4 regions of the Paracoccus ferrooxidans genome follow, and region 4 is predicted to be linked to each of the others. Evidence: riboswitches for the same ligand, from Rfam matches in the RefSeq annotation. Region 4 holds a riboswitch; each other region holds the start of a gene.

What was found. Region 4 has a riboswitch for cobalamin ahead of E3U26_RS09735 (CbtB domain-containing protein). Riboswitches for the same ligand answer to the same signal wherever they lie in the genome.
Region 1: it holds a riboswitch for cobalamin, as region 4 does, so the genes downstream of both, E3U26_RS22945 (TonB-dependent receptor plug domain-containing protein) here and E3U26_RS09735 (CbtB domain-containing protein) in region 4, are expected to answer to the same signal.
Region 2: it holds a riboswitch for cobalamin, as region 4 does, so the genes downstream of both, nrdH (glutaredoxin-like protein NrdH) here and E3U26_RS09735 (CbtB domain-containing protein) in region 4, are expected to answer to the same signal.
Region 3: it holds a riboswitch for cobalamin, as region 4 does, so the genes downstream of both, E3U26_RS19140 (anaerobic ribonucleoside-triphosphate reductase) here and E3U26_RS09735 (CbtB domain-containing protein) in region 4, are expected to answer to the same signal.

Annotation. Positions count from the first base shown of each region.
Region 1 is NZ_CP038202.1:1,214,869-1,219,781, reverse strand. It holds gene E3U26_RS22950 (ABC transporter substrate-binding protein) at 1-776, opposite strand, end outside; gene E3U26_RS22945 (TonB-dependent receptor plug domain-containing protein) at 770-2,656, opposite strand; cobalamin riboswitch at 2,792-3,009, opposite strand; gene E3U26_RS22940 (SLC13 family permease) at 3,149-4,913, shown strand, end outside.
Region 2 is NZ_CP038202.1:1,205,642-1,210,554, reverse strand. It holds gene nrdE (class 1b ribonucleoside-diphosphate reductase subunit alpha) at 1-1,195, opposite strand, end outside; gene nrdI (class Ib ribonucleoside-diphosphate reductase assembly flavoprotein NrdI) at 1,177-1,593, opposite strand; gene nrdH (glutaredoxin-like protein NrdH) at 1,602-1,823, opposite strand; cobalamin riboswitch at 1,916-2,106, opposite strand; partial or broken gene E3U26_RS22905 (alpha-hydroxy-acid oxidizing protein) at 2,270-3,189, shown strand; gene E3U26_RS22900 (DUF6635 family protein) at 3,179-4,009, opposite strand; gene E3U26_RS22895 (YeiH family protein) at 4,077-4,913, opposite strand, start outside.
Region 3 is NZ_CP038202.1:408,965-413,877, reverse strand. It holds gene E3U26_RS19150 (transglutaminase family protein) at 1-608, shown strand, start outside; gene E3U26_RS19145 (proteasome-type protease) at 675-1,400, shown strand; cobalamin riboswitch at 1,662-1,874, shown strand; gene E3U26_RS19140 (anaerobic ribonucleoside-triphosphate reductase) at 2,075-3,820, shown strand; gene nrdD (anaerobic ribonucleoside-triphosphate reductase) at 3,835-4,017, shown strand; gene E3U26_RS19130 (anaerobic ribonucleoside-triphosphate reductase activating protein) at 4,010-4,633, shown strand; gene E3U26_RS19125 (TetR/AcrR family transcriptional regulator) at 4,764-4,913, opposite strand, start outside.
Region 4 is NZ_CP038198.1:1,935,791-1,940,703, forward strand. It holds gene E3U26_RS09715 (hypothetical protein) at 1-1,138, shown strand, start outside; gene bluB (5,6-dimethylbenzimidazole synthase) at 1,172-1,795, opposite strand; gene E3U26_RS09725 (hypothetical protein) at 1,798-2,331, opposite strand; gene E3U26_RS09730 (CbtA family protein) at 2,401-3,099, opposite strand; gene E3U26_RS09735 (CbtB domain-containing protein) at 3,101-3,277, opposite strand; cobalamin riboswitch at 3,314-3,519, opposite strand; gene E3U26_RS09740 (endonuclease/exonuclease/phosphatase family protein) at 3,680-4,732, opposite strand; gene leuD (3-isopropylmalate dehydratase small subunit) at 4,723-4,913, opposite strand, start outside.

The DNA of each region.
Region 1 (4,913 bases), on a different replicon from region 4:
CAGACCCAGTCGGGATCGGACATGACCTCGGCCGGCCTGCCGCGGGCCAGCGCCTTCAGCGCCGGGTGGTCCAGCACCTCCTGCGCGCGGGCATGCCCGGCATAGCGGCGGCCCTCGACCAGCAGGTCGGGGTCGGAAAGCAGCAGCGTTTCCAGCGGCAGCACCCCGCCCGAGGGCAGGCCGAGTTCGTCGGCGACATTGTCGAAGCCGGCCAGCGCCACGATCTCGCCCGCCAGGCTGTCCGAGCCCGAGCTGTAGCCGTTCGCGGCATAGAGCGCGGCGCGCGGCCGCGGGCCCTGCGCATCCGAAAGCCGCGCCAGGTCGGCGTCGAAGCGCGCGAGCATGGCGCGGGCCTGGGCCTCGCGGCCCAGCACCGCGCCCATGCGGCGGATATTGGCGCGGATGCCCGCCAGGTCGCTTTCGATCGGAAAGACCTCGACCGGGATATCCAGCCGGCGCAACAGCCGGACGGTCTCGGGCGTGGTCCAGGCCCCGGCCAGCACCAGGTCGGGCCGCATCAGGAAGATTTCCTCGGCCAGGCCATGGTTGACGGGCAGGCGGCCGGCCTCGGCCGCCATGGCCGAAGCGCTGGGATCCTGCGCCAGATAGGAAACCGATACCAGCTGGCCCGGCGCCGCCAGCATCATCGCCAGCTGGTCGGTGCAGAGGTTCATCGACAGCACTCGGCGCGGCGGCTCGGCCGCGGCGGGCTGGAAAAATCCCGGCAGGATCAGGCCGGCCAGAAGGCCGGCGACAAGGCCGAGCCGCCTTACCATTTCGCCGTCAGGCCGGCGTAAAGGGTGCGGCCCTGCGAGGCATAGCCCCAGACATCGGAATATTCCTTGTCGAACAGGTTCACGACGCGGCCGGTCACGCGGAGATTCGCGGTCAGGTCGTAGCCCGCCGCCAGGTTGACCACGGTATGGGCGGGCAGTTCGCGGGTCGGGTAGGCACCCCAATATTGCGTATCCCAATTGCCCGAGACATGGCGAATGTCCGCCGTGACGGTGCCACGCCCTTCCAGGACGGCCAGCGTCGCCGACAGGCCCAGTTCATGCCGGGGCCGGCGCACCTCGACCGAGCCGTCCGGGTTGCGGGCGTCCAGATAGGTGTAGTTCAGCGCGACATCCAGGCTGTCGGTCGCCTTGATGCGGGCCGTCACCTCGACCCCTTCGCGCGGGCTTTCGCCGGCCTGGTTGCGATAGCTGTAATAGCTGGTGCCGCCCTCGGCGCGGACCAGATAGCTTTCGATCTCGTCGCGCAGCTTTTCGTTGAAATAGGTGACGTCGACCACGCCCATGCCATTGGGAAGTTGCGCCTCGACGCCCAGGTCGAATCCGCGGTTCTTTTCGGGCTTCAGGTTCGGATTGCCCAGGTAGACCGAAGAGCCATAATCCGCATTGGCGTAAAGCTCGAAATAGGACGGGTTGACCAGCCCGGTCCCGGCCGAGGCGTGCAGGCGGAAGGGCCGGTCCGGCACGTGCCAGGACAGGCCCAGGTTCCAGCTGGTGAAGTCCTCGAACACCTTGTTGCCGTCGTGGCGGACACCGGCCTGGACATCCAGCCCGTTGTCCAGAAAGCCGCGATACTCCAGCGCGACCGAGGTCATCTCGCGCCGGTTTTCCGGGGCCGAGGAGCTTTCGTCCCTTTGCCGCTCGGCCAGCACGTTCAGCAGGTGCGACGCCTCGGCCACCGTGCCGTCGATGCCGAAGCTGCCGCGGTATTTCAGCTTGCGCGTCTCGCCGCGCGTGACCGGGCCGCCCTCGTAGCTTTGCTTGTAGATCGTGTCCTGATAGTCCAGCCGATGCGTCAGCCGGCCGCCCAGCATGGAATATTCGGCCCAGATCCCGCCCTGGAACTCGTCGCGTTCGCTGTATTTGTGCGGGTCGTCCACCACATATTCCTGCGCGCTGGTCGCGGACCAGCTGGTGGAATCGTAATCGTATTTCTCCTTCGCGCGGCGCAGGGTGGTGCCCAGGCGCAGATCCTCGCCGATCTGCCAGTCGCCCGAAAGCCCGATGGTCTTGCGGTTGGTCCCGTCCTTTTCGCCGCCGTCGCCCGACTGGTCATAGCCGTGGTCGTCCCGCGCCGAGAGGGTCAGCGCGATCCCGCCCTGCGCGCCGCGCTGGCTGACATGGGCCGAGGCGGCGGCGCCGTTGCCCAGCTCGACCGAGCCGCCGTAATGCAGCCCCGGCCCGCCCCTGCGGGTGATGATATTGATGACGCCCGCCGAGGCGTTCGAGCCGTAATAGACCGATTGCGGCCCGCGCAGCACCTCGATGCGCTCGATATTGGCGGTCTCCAGCCCGGACAGGATGTATTCGTCGGCCCCGCCCGTCGCCTCGATCCCGTCGATCAGGATCAGCGTGTGGTTGCCCTCGCCGCCGCGGATGCGGACCTGGGTGAAGGTCGAGCCGGTGGCCGAGACCGAAACCCCCGGCACGGCGCGCAGCGCGTCCTGCACGGTGGCGATGCCCCTGGCCTCGATCTCGGCGGCGGTCAGCACGGTATGGGCGCGGGCATAGCCGCCCTCGGCCACGGCGGTCAGCCCGCCCGAGATCACCACCTCGTCCAGGCGATAGCCTTCCTGGCCGGTGGCGGCCGCCGGCAGCAGGGCGGCGGTGGCGGCCAGCAGGGAAACCGGAGTTCTGAACATTCCAAAGCCTTTCCAGCACGGGCCCGCGGCCCGCGATTTGCAGAAATGCCCTGCGGAAAGGCTGGCAGGCCCGACCGCAGGACGACGATCGTCACCTCTGCGGAACGGCCGCTTTCCAGACGCGCCCCGCGCCGGAAATGGGTGATCGCCACGGCAGGTCTCCTGGCTTGCGGATCGCTGCTCAGGCCGGCCTTCCCAGGAGATCCCAGTGGCACGTTCGACCGTCGCTCACCGCTTACAGTTGCGGGGGCAGCCCCGGCCTTGCCCTGGCCGCATCGCGGCCGGCGGGCGCACCGGTGTTCCCTTTTCATCCGGCGCGCAAGCCCGCCGGAACCGTAGCGGCCCCGCATTGCCGCAGCCGGGCGCCGGCTGTCAAGCGGCAATGCGCCCTGCGCCCGGCCGCCGCGACAACCTGTCCGGGAACGCGGCCGCGGAACCGCCCGCCGGGCCGCGGCATTGGGTCAGGTATCCGACGGAAGGGAAGGTCAAGCGATGGCCATGCCGCAGATCCTGGCCGTGCTGATCCTTTGCGCGATGATGGCGCTGTTCGTCTGGGGGCGGCTGCGCTACGACGTGGTGGCGATGATCGCGCTGCTGGCTTCGCTGCTGGCCGGCACGGTCAAGCCGGAGGAGGCGTTCCGCGGCTTCAGCGACGACATCGTCATCATCGTCGGCAGCGCGCTGGTGGTCAGCGCCGGCATCTCGCGCTCGGGCGTGATCGAGGCGGTGATGCGCCGGATGCTGGGGCGGTTGCGGACCCTGCGCTGGCAGCTTCTGGTGCTGGTCGGCTCGGTCACGGGCCTGTCGGCGCTGGTCAAGAACATCGGCGCGCTGGCCATGCTGATGCCGGCGGCGCTGAAGATGGCGCGGCGCTCGGGGCATTCGCCCTCGGCCTATCTGATGCCGATGGCCTTCGGCTCGCTCCTGGGCGGGCTGATCACGCTGGTCGGCACCTCGCCCAACATCATCGTCTCGCGGGTGCGCGAGCAGATGACGGGCCAGCCCTTCACCATGTTCGACTATGCGCCGGTCGGCCTCGGCCTGTCGCTGGTGGGGCTGGTCTTCCTGCTTTTCGCCCATCGGCTGCTGCCGCGCGACCGCCGTGCGACGGCCTCGCTGAGCGAGGCGGTGAACATCAGCGACTATCACACCGAGGCCACCGTCCCCGAGGGCGCCGGCATCGTCGGCATGACGGTGGGCGAGTATCTCAGCGCCGTCGATGGCGAGGTGGCCGTGACCGGGCTGATCCGCGGCGGCGCGCGCCGCGCGGTGACGCTGCCCGACACGGTGATCGAGATGGGCGACACGCTGCTGTTGCGCGGCGAGCCGAATGCGCTGGAACGCGCCGTGACCAAGCTGGGCATGGAGCTGACCCGGCAGGATGCGGCGGCCGAAGAGGGGCTGCCGGCCGACAAGATCGGCGTGATCGAGGCGGTGATCGCTCCGGCCTCGCTTCTGGTCGGCCAGACGGTGGGGCGGATCGCGCTGTTCGACCAGCATGGCGTGAACCTGATCGCGATTTCGCGCGCCGGGCATCGCATGACGCAGCGGCTCAGCCGGACGGTGCTGGCGGCGGGCGACGTGCTGCTGGTGCAGGGGCCGATCGAGCTGTTGCCCGAGCGGATGCGCGTGCTGGGCCTGCTGCCCCTGGCCGAGCGCCATATCCGGCTGGGCGGGGTGCGCAAGCAATTGCTGCCGGTGCTGATCCTGGCGGTCGCCATGGCGGCGACGGCGGCGGGGCTGGTGCCGGTCGCCGTCGCCTTCTTCGCCGCCGCCGTGCTGATGATCCTGACCGGCGCGATCAGCGCCGAGGAAGCCTATGAGGCCATCGAATGGCCGATCCTGATCATGCTGGGCGCGCTGATCCCGGTCAGCGAGGCGCTGCAAAAGACCGGCGTGACCGACCTGCTGGGCGCGTGGCTGTCGCAGGCGGCGACGGGCCTGCCGGTCTGGGGCGCGGTGACGCTGATCCTGGTCACGGCCATGGCGGTCACGCCCTTCCTGAACAATGCCGCGACCGTGCTGGTCATGGCCCCCATCGCCGCGACCTTTGCCGACCAGCTCGGCTATCGGCCCGATGCCTTCCTGATGGCGGTGGCGGTGGGCGCAGGCTGCGATTTCCTGACCCCCATCGGGCATCAGTGCAACACGCTGGTGATGGGGCCGGGCGGCTATCGCTTTGGCGACTACGCCCGGCTGGGGGCGCCGCTGTCGGCGCTGGTGGTGCTGACCGGCGTGCCGCTGATCCTGCTGGTCT
Region 2 (4,913 bases), on a different replicon from region 4:
CCTCGTCGAAGGTGCTGGCCTCGTTGACCTGCAGGATCTCGCTGCACAGGTTCGACATGCTGATGCGGCCGGCGACCGGGTTGGCGCGGTTCACCGTGTCCTCGAACATGATATAGGGATAGCCGCTTTCGAACTGGATCTCGGCCAGGGTCTGGAAGAAGGCGCGGGCGTTGATCTTTTTCTTGCGGATGCGCTTGTCGTCCACCATCTCGGCATATTTCTCGGTGACGGAAATCTCCGAGAAGGCCATGCCATAGACCTTTTCCACGTCATGGGGCGAGAACAGGTACATGTCCTCGTTCTTCTTGGCCAGTTCGAAGGTCACGTCCGGGATCACCACGCCGAGCGACAGCGTCTTGATGCGGATCTTCTCGTCGGCATTCTCGCGCTTGGTGTCCAGGAAGCGCAGGATGTCGGGGTGATGCGCGTTCAGGTAGACCGCCCCCGCGCCTTGCCGCGCGCCCAGCTGGTTGGCATAGGAAAAGCTGTCCTCCAGCAGTTTCATCACCGGGATGACGCCCGAGGACTGGTTCTCGATCCCCTTGATCGGCGCCCCGGCCTCGCGCAGGTTGGTCAGCATCAGGGCGACGCCGCCGCCGCGCTTGGAAAGCTGCAGCGCCGAATTGATGCCGCGGCCGATGCTTTCCATGTTGTCCTCCAGCCGCAGCAGGAAGCACGAGATCAGTTCGCCGCGCGATTTCTTGCCGGCGTTCAGGAAGGTCGGCGTCGCGGGCTGGAACCGGCCCGACAGGATTTCCTCCATGAAGCGCATGGCGAGATCCTCGTCGCCGCGCGCCAAGGCCAGCGCGACCATGACCACCCTGTCCTCGTAGCGTTCCAGATAGCGCCGCCCGTCGCGGGTCTTCAGCGTGTAGCTGGTATAATACTTGAAGGCGCCCAGGAAGGTCGGAAAGCGGAACTTGCGCGCATAGGCCGCGTCCCAGATCCGGTGCAGGAAGGCGCGCGGATACTGGTCCAGGACTTCGGCCTCGTAATAGCCTTCGTCCACCAGGTAGCCCAGCTTCTCGTCCAGCGAGTGGAAGAAGACGGTGTTCTGGTTGACATGCTGCAGGAAATACTGCCGCGCGGCCTTGCGATCCGCGTCGAAGCGGATGCGGCCCTCGCCGTCGTAAAGGTTCAGCATCGCGTTCAGCGCGTGATAGTCCAGCTCGGCCTTTACGCCATCGTCAAGCATTCCGTCCCCCAGAATTTCTCAAGCCCCGCCTGCACGCGGGAAATGTCCAGATCAGTCCCCGCCAGCTCGAATCGATACAGCACGGGGACGTTGCACTTGTCAGAAATCACCCGGCCGGCCAAGGCATAGGTCGCCCCGAAATTGCGGTTGCCGGCGGCGATGACGCCGCGCAGGCCGGCGCGGCGGGCGGGATCGTTCAGGAAGCGGATCACCTGCTTGGGCACCGCGCCCCGGCCGGTCCCGTCGGCATAGGTCGGGCAGATCAGCACATAGGGCGTTGCCGCCTCGGGCAGCGGATCGCACGGCGAGACCGGGATGCGCCCGGCCGCCAGCCCCAGCCGCGCCACGAAGCGCGCGGTGTTCCCCGAGGCCGAGGAATAATAGACCAGCCCGCCCATGGCGCCGGTCAGGACAGCCGGCCGATCATGTCGGGCCGGAAGCCCGCCCAATGCGCATCGCCGGCGACGACCACCGGGGCCTGGCGATAGCCCAGCGAGACGACCAGTTCCATCGCCGCGTCGTCCTCGGTCAGGTCGATCAGTTGATAGGCCAGGCCGCGCGCGTCGAGCGCCCGCGTGGTGGCGGTGCATTGCACGCAGGCGGGCTTGGAGTAAACGGTGATGGACATGGCTCGGCTCCTTCTGTTCTGTCGGCAAGAGGGGGCCGGGCCGATGGGCGTGCCACCGGACCCTGTTCCAGCCCCGCGCCCGCCGCACGGTTTCGTCCTTTCGCGCCATGGCAGGTCTTCTGACTTGCGGGTCTCGGCTTAGCCGGCCTTCCCGGAGCCTTGGCCCCAGTGGCATTCCAGCGTCGCTCGCCGCTTACAGCTGCGGGGGCAGTGCCGGCTTTTCACCGGCTTCCCTTTTCATCCCCGAGTCGGCCCCAGGGCAACCATGACCCCGGCAGTTAGCCACGGGTCACGGGCCGGGTCAATCCATATTTAGTGGATGGCCGGGCCGCGCCCGGAATATCTGGTGGGGTTCCCGGATCGCGCCAGGGGCTCGATTTGCCGCCGGGCCATGGCGGTGGACGGGCTGCGGCCACGGACCGCCCCACCTGCGGGCCTGTTGGAATATGGCAACAGGCGCGGGGACATGGCATGGAATGACGTCGCGTCGTTTGACAAAGCGACAATTCGCCCTCTTGCGTGGATCGCGCGCACGTGAGCCGGGGTTCCCGTTCCCGTTCCCGTTCTGGCGCGATAAAGCGCAAGCTATTGATAAAACATCACTTAATGTCGCCTCTGCCTGCTGGCGGAAGGCGGGGCATCTTTGTGCCGGGATAACCCATGAACAAAACCCATCCCAAACCGCCAGCCTCGGGGTCTGCCGCGCAATTGCTGCCGACCCTGGGCCTGCTTCCGGTCCTTGCCATTTTCGCGGGGGTCGGCGGCCCCGCCCAGGCGCAGGACACCGTGACGCTGGACACGGCGGTCATCCGCCGCCAGCAGGGCAGCGAGGCCGAGACCAGCTACAAGACCACCGAAAGCGCCTCGGACAAGATCACCCCGCCGCTGCTCGACACGCCACGGACCGTCACCGTCGTGACCGCGCGCCAGATCAAAGAGCGCGGCGGAAGTCGCAGACCCGGTTGCCGGTGATCCTGAAGGGCATCATGTCGGCGCATGATGCCGAGCGCGCCGTGGCGGTGGGTGCGGACGGGGTGATCGTCTCGAACCACGGCGGCCGGGCGCTCGACACGCTGCCGGCGAGGGCCGAGGCTCTGCCGGTCGTCGCCCGCCAGGTCGCCGGGCGCATTCCGGTGCTGTGCGACGGCGGAATCCGCCGCGGCACCGATGCGCTGAAGGCCCTGGCCCGGGCGCCGCGGCGGTGCTGGTCGGGCGGCCGCAGATCCATGCCCTGGCGGTGGGCGGCGCGGCGGGGGTCGCGCATATGCTGACCATCCTGCGCGCCGAGCTGGAGGTCGCCATGGCCCTGACCGGACGCCGCGACCTGGCCGGGATCGATGGAACCGTGCTTTGGCCTAGCCCTTGAAGCTGCGCCACAGGCTCAGCGCCGCATCCGACAGGTCGCCCAGCCGGGCCAGCACATGTTCGCGCCCCAGCCCCGGCCCGTCCTCGGCCCGGTCCAGCCGGCGCAGCAGCCGCAGCACCCGGCGCTTGTGGATGCCGGTCCAAAGCTGGACCGGATCGGCGGCCAGCCCGGCAAAGGTGGTCAGGACCGAGGCGAGCATGGCCAGCACCACCCCGGTCAGCAGCAGATCCACGCTGGAAAGCTCTCGTGGGAAGGCGCCATACCACATGCGGCCGGCCCAGCTTCCCAGCGCGAAATCCTCGACCGCCTGCGCCTGCGCCCGCAGATGCGCGACCGGCCCGGCCAGCGAGATCACCCCCGGCGTGGCGCGGTGGAACAGCAAGAGCCCCGAGCCCAGCACCAGGACCGAGGTGGTGATCTCGGAGACCGCATTGCGGGTCTCGGCATAGTCCGAGACGGCGCGGGCGACGCTTTGCGGCGCGGCCCGGGGCGCCAGCCCCTTTTCGGCCAGGTCGTCAATGAAATGGGCCAGGTCCGCCTCGATCCTTTGCGCCACGTCGGATTTCAGGAAGATCTGCCGGCGCGACAGCCAGTCGCCAGCGCGCCGCAGCCCGATCCGGCGCAGAAGCGGCGCGGCCAGCCGCACCAGCAGGAACAGCGGCGACAGCATGACGTTCACCGGCGCACGCAGCAGGTCGAGGCCGAGCGCGTGGCGATGCAGCGCCAGCGTGCCGCGCGGGCCATAGCGGGCGCGGACGAAGCGGCGGACCTCGGTCTCGCGCCGGGTCATCGGACGGGGGTCGGCGGGCTTTAGGGCCATGGGCGCGGTCCTTTGGCGGATCGCGCCCAATCTAGGCATCGCGGCGGGGCGGCTCAATGCCGCGCCGTCACAGCAGCGCGACCAGCCCCAGGCCCAGGGTCGAGATGAACAGCCAGGCCAGCGCGCCAAGCGCCAGCGGCCGGACGCCCTTGGCGCGCAGCTTGCGGATGTCGGTTTCGAGCCCCATCGCCGCCAGCGCCATGGTCAGCAGAAAGGCGGTCAGGCCGACCACCTCGGTATGCAGCGCCTCGGGCAAGGGCAGGGCGCTGTTCAGCAGCACGACGGCGATGAAGCCCAGCACGAACCAGGGCGTCGGCGCCGAGCCATGCGCGGCCTTGCCGCCGCGGCGCGCCAGCGCGCCCAGCACCAGGATCAGCGGCGCCAGCAGCATCACCCGGCTCAGCTTGGCCACGGTCGCGGCCTGCCCGGCCTCGGCGCCATGCTGGAAACCGGCGCCGACGACCTGCGCCACCTCATGCACGGTGGCGCCGACCCAGATGCCGTAATGCGAAGGCCCCATCGCCATCATCTCGCCCAGCAGCGGCATGGCGATCATCGAGAGCGAGCCGAAGACCGTCACGCAGGCGATGGCATAGGCCACGTCCTCGTCCGTGCCGCGCGTGACCGTGTTCGTCGCGATCACCGCCGAGGCGCCGCAGACCGAGGTGCCGGCCGCGATCAGCTCGGCCAGCCGCGCCTCGACCCCCAGCGCCCGCCCGGCCCATTTGGTGAAGACGAAGGTCGCGGCCAGCACCACCGCGATCACCGCTACCCCCGGCAGGCCCACGGCGCGCAACTGCTCCAGCGTCAGCTGGAAGCCCAGCAGCACGATGGCGAAACGCAAGACGCGGCGCAGCGAAAAGCCGATGCCCGGCCGCGCCGCCTCGGGCGTGCCGGCCAGGTT
Region 3 (4,913 bases), on a different replicon from region 4:
GCCCGGTGCAGGAGGTCGTGGTCTCGATCGCCGGCCAGGTCGAGACGCGGGACACCGCCGGCGTGCTGCGCGACCATCGCGAGACCGTGCATCCGCTGGTCTACATGCGTCCGACCGCCGTGACCGGGACCGATCCGGGGTTATGCGAGCTTGCCCGTTCCGTGCAGGGCGAGGATGCGCTGGACCTGGCCCACCGGCTGGCCGAGGCGGTATCGGCCGCCATCGCCTACGTCCCCGGCGTGACCGAGTCGCACACCACCGCCGCCGAGGCGCTGGCGCTCGGCCAGGGCGTCTGCCAGGACCATGCCCATGCGCTGATCGCCTGCGCCCGCGAACGCGGCCTGCCGGCACGCTATGTCTCGGGCTACCTGCATTCCAACGCCGGGGGCGAGCCGCATGACGCCGCCCATGCCTGGGCCGAGGTCCATGTCGGCGCCCTGGGCTGGGTCGGCTTCGATGCGGCCAATGCCTGCTGTCCCGACGACCGCTATGTCCGGCTGGGTTCGGGTCTGGATGCGGATGACGCGGCGCCGGTGCGCGGCACCACCTTCGGCACGGGCGAGGAAAGCCTGGACGTGCGGGTGCAGGTCGAGGAGATGGAGCAGTAGCCCTGCCTGTTGCGCCGGGCGCGGGGCGGTCGTATCCCTCGGGGGATTTTGTGCCATGGAACGGTCATGACCTATTGCGTCGGCTTGAAGCTCAACGAGGGGCTCGTCCTGCTCTCGGACACCCGGACGAATGCCGGGCTGGACAACATATCGACCTATCGCAAGATGTTCTTCTTCGAGCAGCCGGGCGAGCGGGTGATCGCGATCATGACCGCCGGCAGCCTGTCGCTGACCCAGACAACCATCGCCCGCCTGCAAGAGGCCATCGAACTGCCCGAGGCCGATGAAGAGACCTCGATCATGCGCGCCTCCACCATGCTGCAGGTGGCGACGATCATCGGCCAGACGCTGAACCGCACCCGGCGCGAGATCGTGGACCAGTGCCGCGACCTGAACCAGCAGGCCAGCGCCAGCATGATCGTCGGCGGCCAGCGCGCCGGCGGCGAGATGCGGCTGTTCCTGATCTATCCCGAGGGCAATTTCATCGAGGCGACCGAGGACACCCCCTTCCTGCAGATCGGCGAGCACAAATACGGCAAGCCCATCCTCGACCGGGTGGTGACGCCCCAGACCTCGCTGGCCGATGCGCAAAAGGCGGTGCTGCTGTCGATGGATTCGACGCTGCGCTCGAACCTGTCGGTGGGGATGCCGCTGGACCTGGCGGTGATCCGCAAGGACGACTGCCGGGTCAGCCACAAGCGCCGCATCCTGGAAGGCGACCCGGCCTTCATGGCCATGTCCGCCGCCTGGTCCGCGGCGCTGCGCGACAGCTTCGTCAAGGTGACGATCTAGCGCCCCTGTCAGCCAGGCTGGCAAAGGCCCATGGCTGGCGGTTCCTGCCCAAGGTCATTCCGGTGCCAGCCCTGCCTGGCCATGGGCACAAAGGCCGGGGGACGACCCGAAGGTCCACGAAGCGCAATCTCGCAACCAGCCCGCCCAAGGCCGTGCCCCGGATCGGGATCGGGCTTCGTGGTCCCTGCCCAGGCGGCCGGACTATCCTGCACAAAATGTCGCAGGCCCGCACAATATCTTGACGGATACGGCGCCATCATCCCTATATGTAGGCATCACGGTTCTTTCGGGTCGATCCGGTCCGAAAGCGAAGAGGGAAGCCGGTGCGCCTTTCGGGGCAAGGCCGACGCTGCCCCCGCAACTGTAAGCAGCGAGCCTGCGCCGGATCACGCCACTGGTGCCGCACGGCATTGGGAAGGCCGGCAAGGGCGGCGACCTGCGAGCCAGGAGACCTGCCGTGATGATGACGATGAACCACGGGCGGGGTGTCCCGGCGGTGCGCCTGGCAATGCGGCCTTGTCGCCGCAGGGCTCCATGCGTCCTGGCCTGCCCCGCCCCCAGCAGCACGGGGAACAGATGCGGCCATCCTTCACCACCAGACCTGCCAAGGCCGGCGCCGCCGTCCGCAGCACCGCAAGGGCGGCAGCAAGCCGCAGGCAAGGGAGGGCGCGTTGATGCCGGCGCCGCTTACGTCCCCGCCCATCGCGCCGGCAAGGGATGTCGCCATCGATGTCGCCTCGTCGGTCAACGAATACCTGGACCGCGCCGATTGGCGGGTGAATGCCAACGCCAACCAGGACTATTCGCTCGGCGGGCTGATCCTGAACGTCTCGGGCAAGGTGGTGGCCAATTACTGGCTGTCGCATGTCTATCCGGCCGCCGTGGGCGAGGCGCATCGCCGGGGGGACCTGCATATCCACGACCTCGACATGCTGGCCGGCTATTGCGCCGGCTGGTCGCTGCGCACCTTGCTGACCGAGGGGTTCAACGGCGTCCCCGGCAAGGTCGAGGCCGGGCCGCCGAAGCACCTGTCCAGCGCCATCGGCCAGATCGTGAACTTCCTGGGCACGCTGCAGAATGAATGGGCCGGCGCGCAGGCCTTCAGATCCTTCGACACCTATATGGCCCCTTTCATCCGCAAGGATGGGCTGGGCTATGCCGAGGTGCGGCAGGCCATGCAGGAGCTGATCTTCAACCTCAACGTCCCCTCGCGCTGGGGCACGCAGACCCCGTTCACCAACCTGACCTTCGACTGGGTCTGCCCCGAGGATCTGCGCGACCAGGTGCCGGTCATCGGCGGTCAGCCGATGGGTTTCACCTATGGCGCCTTGCAGGCCGAGATGGACATGATCAACCGCGCCTATATCGAGGTAATGACGCGCGGCGACGAAAAGGGCCGGGTCTTCACCTTTCCGATCCCGACCTACAACATCACGCCGGATTTTCCCTGGGACAGCGAGAACGCCAAGCTGCTGTTCGCGATGACGGCGAAATACGGCCTGCCCTATTTCCAGAACTTCCTGAACTCGGACCTCAAGCCGAACATGGTGCGGTCCATGTGCTGCCGGCTGCAACTCGACCTGACCGAGCTGCTGAAACGCGGCAACGGGCTGTTCGGCAGCGCCGAGCAGACCGGCTCGCTGGGCGTCGTCACCGTCAATTGCGCGCGGCTGGGCCATCTGCACAAGGGCGACGAGGCCGGGCTGCTGCGGCGCCTGGACGAATTGCTCGACCTGGGCCGCGACAGCCTGGAGATCAAGCGCCGGGTGATCCAGCGGCTGATGGACGACGGGCTGTTTCCCTATAGCCGGCGCTATCTGGGCACGCTGCGCAATCATTTCTCGACCCTGGGCGTCAACGGCATCAACGAGATGATCCGCGACTTCACCGACGATACGCATGACATCACCACCGAATGGGGCCATGCCTTCGCGCTGCGACTGCTCGACCATCTGCGGGCGCGCATCACCGCCTTCCAGGAACAGACCGGACATCTCTATAACCTGGAGGCGACGCCGGCAGAGGGCACCACCTATCGCTTCGCCAAGGAGGACCGCAGGCGTTTTCCCGGCATCCTCCAGGCCGGCACCGAACACGAGCCCTATTACACCAATTCGAGCCAGCTGCCTGTCGGCTTTACCGACGACCCGTTCGAGGCGCTGGAACGGCAAGAGGCGCTGCAGCGCAAATACACCGGCGGCACCGTGCTGCATCTCTACATGGGCACGCAGCTGTCCTCGGCCGAGGCCTGCCGCAAGCTGGTGCGCCGGGCGCTGGAGAATTTCGGCCTGCCCTATATCACCGTCACGCCGACATTCTCGGTCTGCCCCAGGCATGGCCATATCGCGGGCGAACACGCGTTCTGCCCGCGCTGCGACGAAGAGCTTATCGCGAAAAAGCGGCAATCGGCCGCGCATTGAGGAAGGAAAAGACCATGTTCGACGACTGGAAAACCGGACCGGAAGAGATCCTGCTGGCGGATGAGGAACGCCAGCCCTGCGAGATCTGGACGCGGGTGATGGGCTATCACCGCCCGGTATCCTCGTTCAACCGCGGCAAGAAGGGCGAATTCCGCGAGCGGCTGTATTTCAGCGAGCGGCGGGCCGATCTTGGCTGAGATCCGCATCGGCGGCCTGCAGCGCCTGTCCAGCTGCGACTGGCCGGGCGAGCTGGTCGCCACCCTTTTCCTGCAGGGCTGTCCCTGGGACTGCCCCTATTGCCACAACCCGCATCTCATCCCGCCCGAGGCCGAGGGCGCGCTGGATTGGCAAGAGATCCTGGACTTTCTGGCGGGACGGCGCGGCCTGCTCGACGGCGTGGTGTTCTCGGGCGGGGAGCCGACGCTTCAGCGCGGCCTGCCCGAGGCGTTGCGGGCGGTCCGGGCCCTGGGGTTCAGGACCGGCCTGCACACGGCCGGCCCCTACCCCGCCCGGCTTGCGGCGGTGCTGCCGCTTTGCGACTGGGTCGGCTTCGACGTGAAGGCGCCGTTTTCCGGCTATCGGCGGGTGACGGGCGCAGCCGGCAGCGGCGACAGGGCCAGGGAAAGCCTGCGGCTGCTGCTGGCCAGCGGCACGGCCCACCAGGTGCGCACGACGGTCGATCCCACCCTGATCGACGGGGCGGCCTTGGCGCGGATGGGCGCGGAACTGGCGGCGCTGGGTGTCGCCGACCATGTCCTGCAGGCCTGCCGCAGCACCGGAACACGCACGAGCCGTCCGGTGCACAAGGGCTGAAAGCCGGCCCTGGGGGCCGGCATGCCATGGCGAAGGAACCGGGGGCGGCGTCTCTCAGCCCATGCGGGCAGCGGGCTGGTCTATGCCGACGGTATCGACCGCATCCGGCCGGTGGGCTCGGGCCGAACGGCTATCTTTGCGGCCGGCCGGAGCCGTGCCCGATGCCTTCAGCCTCCCCTCCGGCCTCTGCCGATGCGGGTGTCAGCGAAAGCCCGGCGGGCAGGTTGTCCGGTTTCAGATACCCATGGCAAGCAAAATTGATGATGGCCGAGGTGACATC
Region 4 (4,913 bases):
CGGCATCTGGGACGAGGGGCTGATGAGTTTCCGCGAACAGACGGCGGTGATGACGGATTACGTCATCGAGTCGGTGCAATATGCGCCCCCGCCGCCGCCCGGCGCCGAAGCCGCGCCCGAACAGCCCCCGGCCGAGCCCGAGGTGGTCTCGCGCGATCACCAGCGCACGGCGCGGATGGAGGTGTCGCTGACCGGCGCGCCCGGCAAGGCCGGCGGCGTCGACCAGGCCATGAGCTTCACCGCCGAGGGGCTGGAGCAGTCGCAGGAGATCCTGATGGGTCCGGGCGGCCAGCCGATGACCTTCCAGATCACCGCGCCCGGCTACGAGGGCAGCGGCCAGATCACCGGCGCGCGCACCGAAGGCATGCTGTCCCTGCTCGCCTGGTTCGTCGCCCATCCGTCCGAGGAGCTGATCAAGGGCTCGCAGGACGGGCTGCGCGACAAGCTGGCCGCCGCCATGCCGCTGTGGGACGACCTGTCGATGGACGCGGTCCTGCATGATCTGAAGATCGGCTCTCCGCTGGGCGAATTCGGCCTTGCCTCGACCAAGGTGACGGTCGGCCTGTCCGGCGCCACCGCCGATGGCCGGCTGCACGAACGGGTGGCGCTGTCGGGCGTGACCGTGCCCGAGGGCGTGCTGCCGCCCTGGGTCGAGCCGATCCTGCCGCAAGAGGTGACGCTGGACTTCACCGCCTCGGGCTTCGATCTGGCGGCGCCGGCGAAGATGCTGATCGAGGGCTTCGACCTGGCCGCCGAGGAACCCTTTGCGCGGCTGGTGCCCGAACAGCTGCAGGCGGCGCTGCTGCCCGGCGGCACGGCCGACCTGAAGCTTGCGCCGTCGCAGATCAAGGGCGACGGCTACCAGATCGACTACCGCGCGGACATCGCGGCCGGTCCGGGCGCGGCGCCCACCGGCGCGGCGCTGATCTCGGCCACGGGGCTCGACAAGGTCGAGGCGGCGCTGGCCGCGGCCCCGCCCGAAGAGGCCGCCCAGCCGCTGATGATGCTGCGCATGGCCCGCGCCATGGCCAAGCCCGGCGCGAGCGGCGAGAATGTCTGGGACATCCAGATGCCCGAGGGCGGCGGCCCCTTTACCGTCAACGGTCAGCCCATGGGCCCGGCCACCTCGCAGCCCTGAACCAAGCGGCCCCGCCCGATGCGGCGGGGCCTTTCAGCGCCGCTGCCAGCCGGGGGCGGTGTTTTCCTGCCAGCCGGTGCGGTGCAGCAGCGGCGTGTCGTCGGTGAACTCGGGCCAGCCGAGGCAGAGCAGCGCCGAGAACTCCCAGCTTTCGGGCACCGCCAGCAGCGGGCCGATCCGCGCGGGGTCGAGGATCGAGACCATGCCCAGGCCCAGGTTGCGCACCCGTGCCGCCAGCCACAGCGCATGGATCGCCATCGCCGTCGATTGCCGCAGGGTCTGCGGCATGGTGGCGCGGCCAAGGCCGTGGCCCTCGGACGGGTCGATCTCGGTAAAGACGGCCAGCCAGACCGGCGCGCGGTCCAGCCCGGCGAGCTTCAGCGCATCGTATTCCTGCCGCTGCCGGCCCTGGTAGCGGGCGGCGGCCCGGGCATTGCAGCGCAGGAAATCGGCGCGGATCGCGGCGCGCAGATCGGGGCTTTCGACCCGGATCACCCGCCAAGGCCGGGCATTGCCGACCGAGGGCGCCAGTTCCATCGCCGCGCGCAATTCCTCCAGCAGCGGCTCGGGGATCGGGTCGTCGCGGAAATGCCGCACGTCGCGGCGCCAGCGCAGGATGCGGTCCAGCGCCGCCTGGTCCTCGGGGCCGAACCGCATCATCAGGGCGTGGCGCAAATGGCGCTGTCGGGCAGGCCCTCGGCCCCGGCGCGGATGCCGACAGGGCGGTCGGGCACGGTCAGTTCCACGGCGAGCGGCCGGCCCGCCACGGTCAGCGGGCGGTGGTCGTTCGAGTTCAGCTCGACCCGCAGCCGGTCGCCGGCGGCGAGCATGTCGAGGTGATGGGCCGGGCCGTAGAGCCGGGCGATCTTGGCGCCGTTCAGGTAAAGATGCGCATGCCCCTCGCCGCGGCGATCGGCCAGCCCGGCATGTTCGGGGGCGAAGCAGAAGCCCTCGGCCTCGACGAACAGGTTCCAGCCGGCGGTGCTGTCGGGCTCCAGCCGGGCCGAGGCGGTGGCGCTGCCCGCGGGCAGGTCGATGGGCGCGCCGTGGTCATGCGCCGCGGCCTGGGTGCCGTGGCCACGCGCGCCGTGGTCGTGGCCGTCCAGCGTGATGCCGTTGGCGGCGGCGATGACGAAGCCCATGCCGCCGCCGAAGATCAGGCCGATCAGCAGCATCGGGATCGAACGATCCATGTCTTTTCCCCGCTTTCATGAAAGGCCGGGCGCGACAGGCACGCCCGGCCGAAAGGGTTGCGGCCCGGATCAGGCGGCTTGCGGCACCGGCGCGCGCTGGCTTTCGCGCTGCCAGAACCAGCCGGCCAGCAGGCCGAGCAGCGCCCAGGCCATGGCGCCGGCACCCAGGGCGCGCCCGGCGAATTCCGCCGAAAGCTCGGGCGGGACCGGGCCGGCATAGCTGTCCGGCTGCGGCGCGCCGATCACATGCGGCGCCAGGATCAGCACGATGGCCACGCCCCAGGCCGCCCAGCCCTTGCCAAAGGCGACCAGCCACAGCGCCAGCCCGGTGGCGGCGGCGGTGCCCAGCCACCAGATCGCGCGCAGCTGCACATCGGCGGCGGCGACGCCCGGCACTTCCGGCGCCAGGCCGAAGGCGGGGGCAAGCTGCATGGTCAGGTAGCCGGCCAGACCCCAAAGCAGCCCCTGCCGCGCCGTGACCGCGTTGCCCTGCGCCTCGGACAGCGCCATCAGCGCCACCAGCATCAGCCCGTAGCCGGCATAGACCATCATGGTGAACAGGACCGAAAGCATGTTGCGGGTCCATTCGAAGGGCCCCAAGTCCTGGTGCGCGCTGACGGCCTCGGCGCCGAAATGGGCCAGTTGGCCGGATTCATACAGTTCGGCATGCAGCAGCACGGGCTGCACGAACCAAAGCTGCAACAGGGCGGCAATCAGCCCCGTTGCAGCGCCAGCGATCAACCCGCTGGTCAGAATGCGCGAGAACATGTCAGTGGCAGGGGAAGCCGGTCGCGTGACGCACGTCATGGGCGGCGTCATGCAGGGTCTCGGCCTGCACCAGCCCGGACATGAAGATCAGCCCGAAGCCGATCGCGAAGGCGGCGATGGCGGGAAACAGGACCGAGGCGCGGCTGGCGCCGGCGGCGGTCATGGGTTTTGCGGTCATCTGCGACCCTTTCCTTTGGTCGTCCAACCCGACGACATTGCGGTTCCTGCATCGGCAGGTCTCCTGGCTTGCGGGTCACGGCAGACGCCCGCCTTCCCGGCCGGATGGCCAGTGGCGCGATGGACGTCCGCTCTCCGCCTACAGTCGCGGGGGCGGCTGCGGATTTGGCCCCTGGATGCCCCGGGGCCGCACCGCATTCCCTTTTGGCCCCGGAAAGGGGCACCGATACACGCGCATGTTACCTGCGATGCCGCGGCGGCGGCAAGCGGAATCGGGTGGCCGCTGCGGGCGGGGTCGAAGGCCGGGCGACGGGCCGGCGGGCGGCGCCGTCGCATGGGTATTTGGACAACGGAGAAGACGCCGGGGCATCGCGCGGGGGCGGGCGGAAGGGGCTTGTCCGAATCAGGGTGCCGGCGGCCAGTCCAGGTCGACCCAGACCAGCCGGTGCGCGGAAGCGGCCAGCGCGGCCTTGGCCAGCGGTCCCTCGGCCGGCCAGAACACGCCCGAGTCCAGCACCTTGAGCGGCCTTGCCGGCAGGACGTAATCGACGCGCAGGTTGCCCGGCGGCTTGTCGTCCGGCCAGTCGCCGGTATCCAGCGCCGGATCGCCCCGGTGGCCGTCGTTCACCCCGCCCTTGGCCGCCGCGCCGCCCGCGCTGCGGGGCAGGGGGTCGGTGACATGCGCCATGATCCGGGCCAGCGCCTCGGGCCGGCCTTCGCTGTCCAGGGGGTCGAGGTTCAGGTTCCCGGCCAGAACGAAGGGGCCGTCAGGCAGGTGATGCAGCCAGAACGCCAGCTCGTCATGGTTGCGTCGCCCGTTCAGATCCTCGGGCCCGTCGAAGACCGGCGGCGTCGCGGACATGGCCAAGAGGTGCAGCGGCCGGCCCGCGACCGTGACCACCGCATCCCAATGCGCGGTCGAGGACAGGCGGCGGATGGCCGCCACCTCCTCGGGCAGCGGCGGCATCAGGTTGTCGGGCAGGTCGCGCCACAGGAAATCCGTGTAATCCTTGACCGGACCGATGGGATGGCGCGACAGGATCGCCATGCCCCCCTGTCCCGAGAAGGTGCCGAAGCCCTGCGCATCGTCGGCCGTGCCCAGCCGCCCGTCGGCGTTCAGGTCGAGCCCGGTCGCCATGCCGGAATTCGGCCGGGCGGCGAAGCGGTGCGGATAGTCCAGCCCGGCCTGCGCCAGCCTGGCGGCAAAGGCGTCCAGCGCGCTGTCCTTGTAATCCCAGTCGAAATGCGTCAGCAACAGGATGTCGGGCCGGGTTTCCGCCAACACCTGCACCACGGCGTCGATCTGCGCATCCTTGCGGCCGAGGTCGCGCAACAAAAGCCCCGGCCCGTCGCGCGACAGGTCGGGGCTGAAGGTCGCGATCCGCAGCGGATCGGCCTGGGCGGCCAGGCCAAGGGCGGCCAGCAGGGCCGCCCCGGCAAGCAGCCTTACACCCAAGGCCGGCTCTGGGCCATCTGCGCCTCGTAGGCGTCGATGGCGGGGGCCTTTTCCATGGTCAGGCCGATGTCGTCCAGCCCGTTCAGCAGGCAGTGGCGGCGGAACGGGTCCAGCTCGAAGGGGAAGCTCTGCCCGTCCGAGGTGGTCACGGTCATGTTTTCCAGATCCACGGTCATGCGGG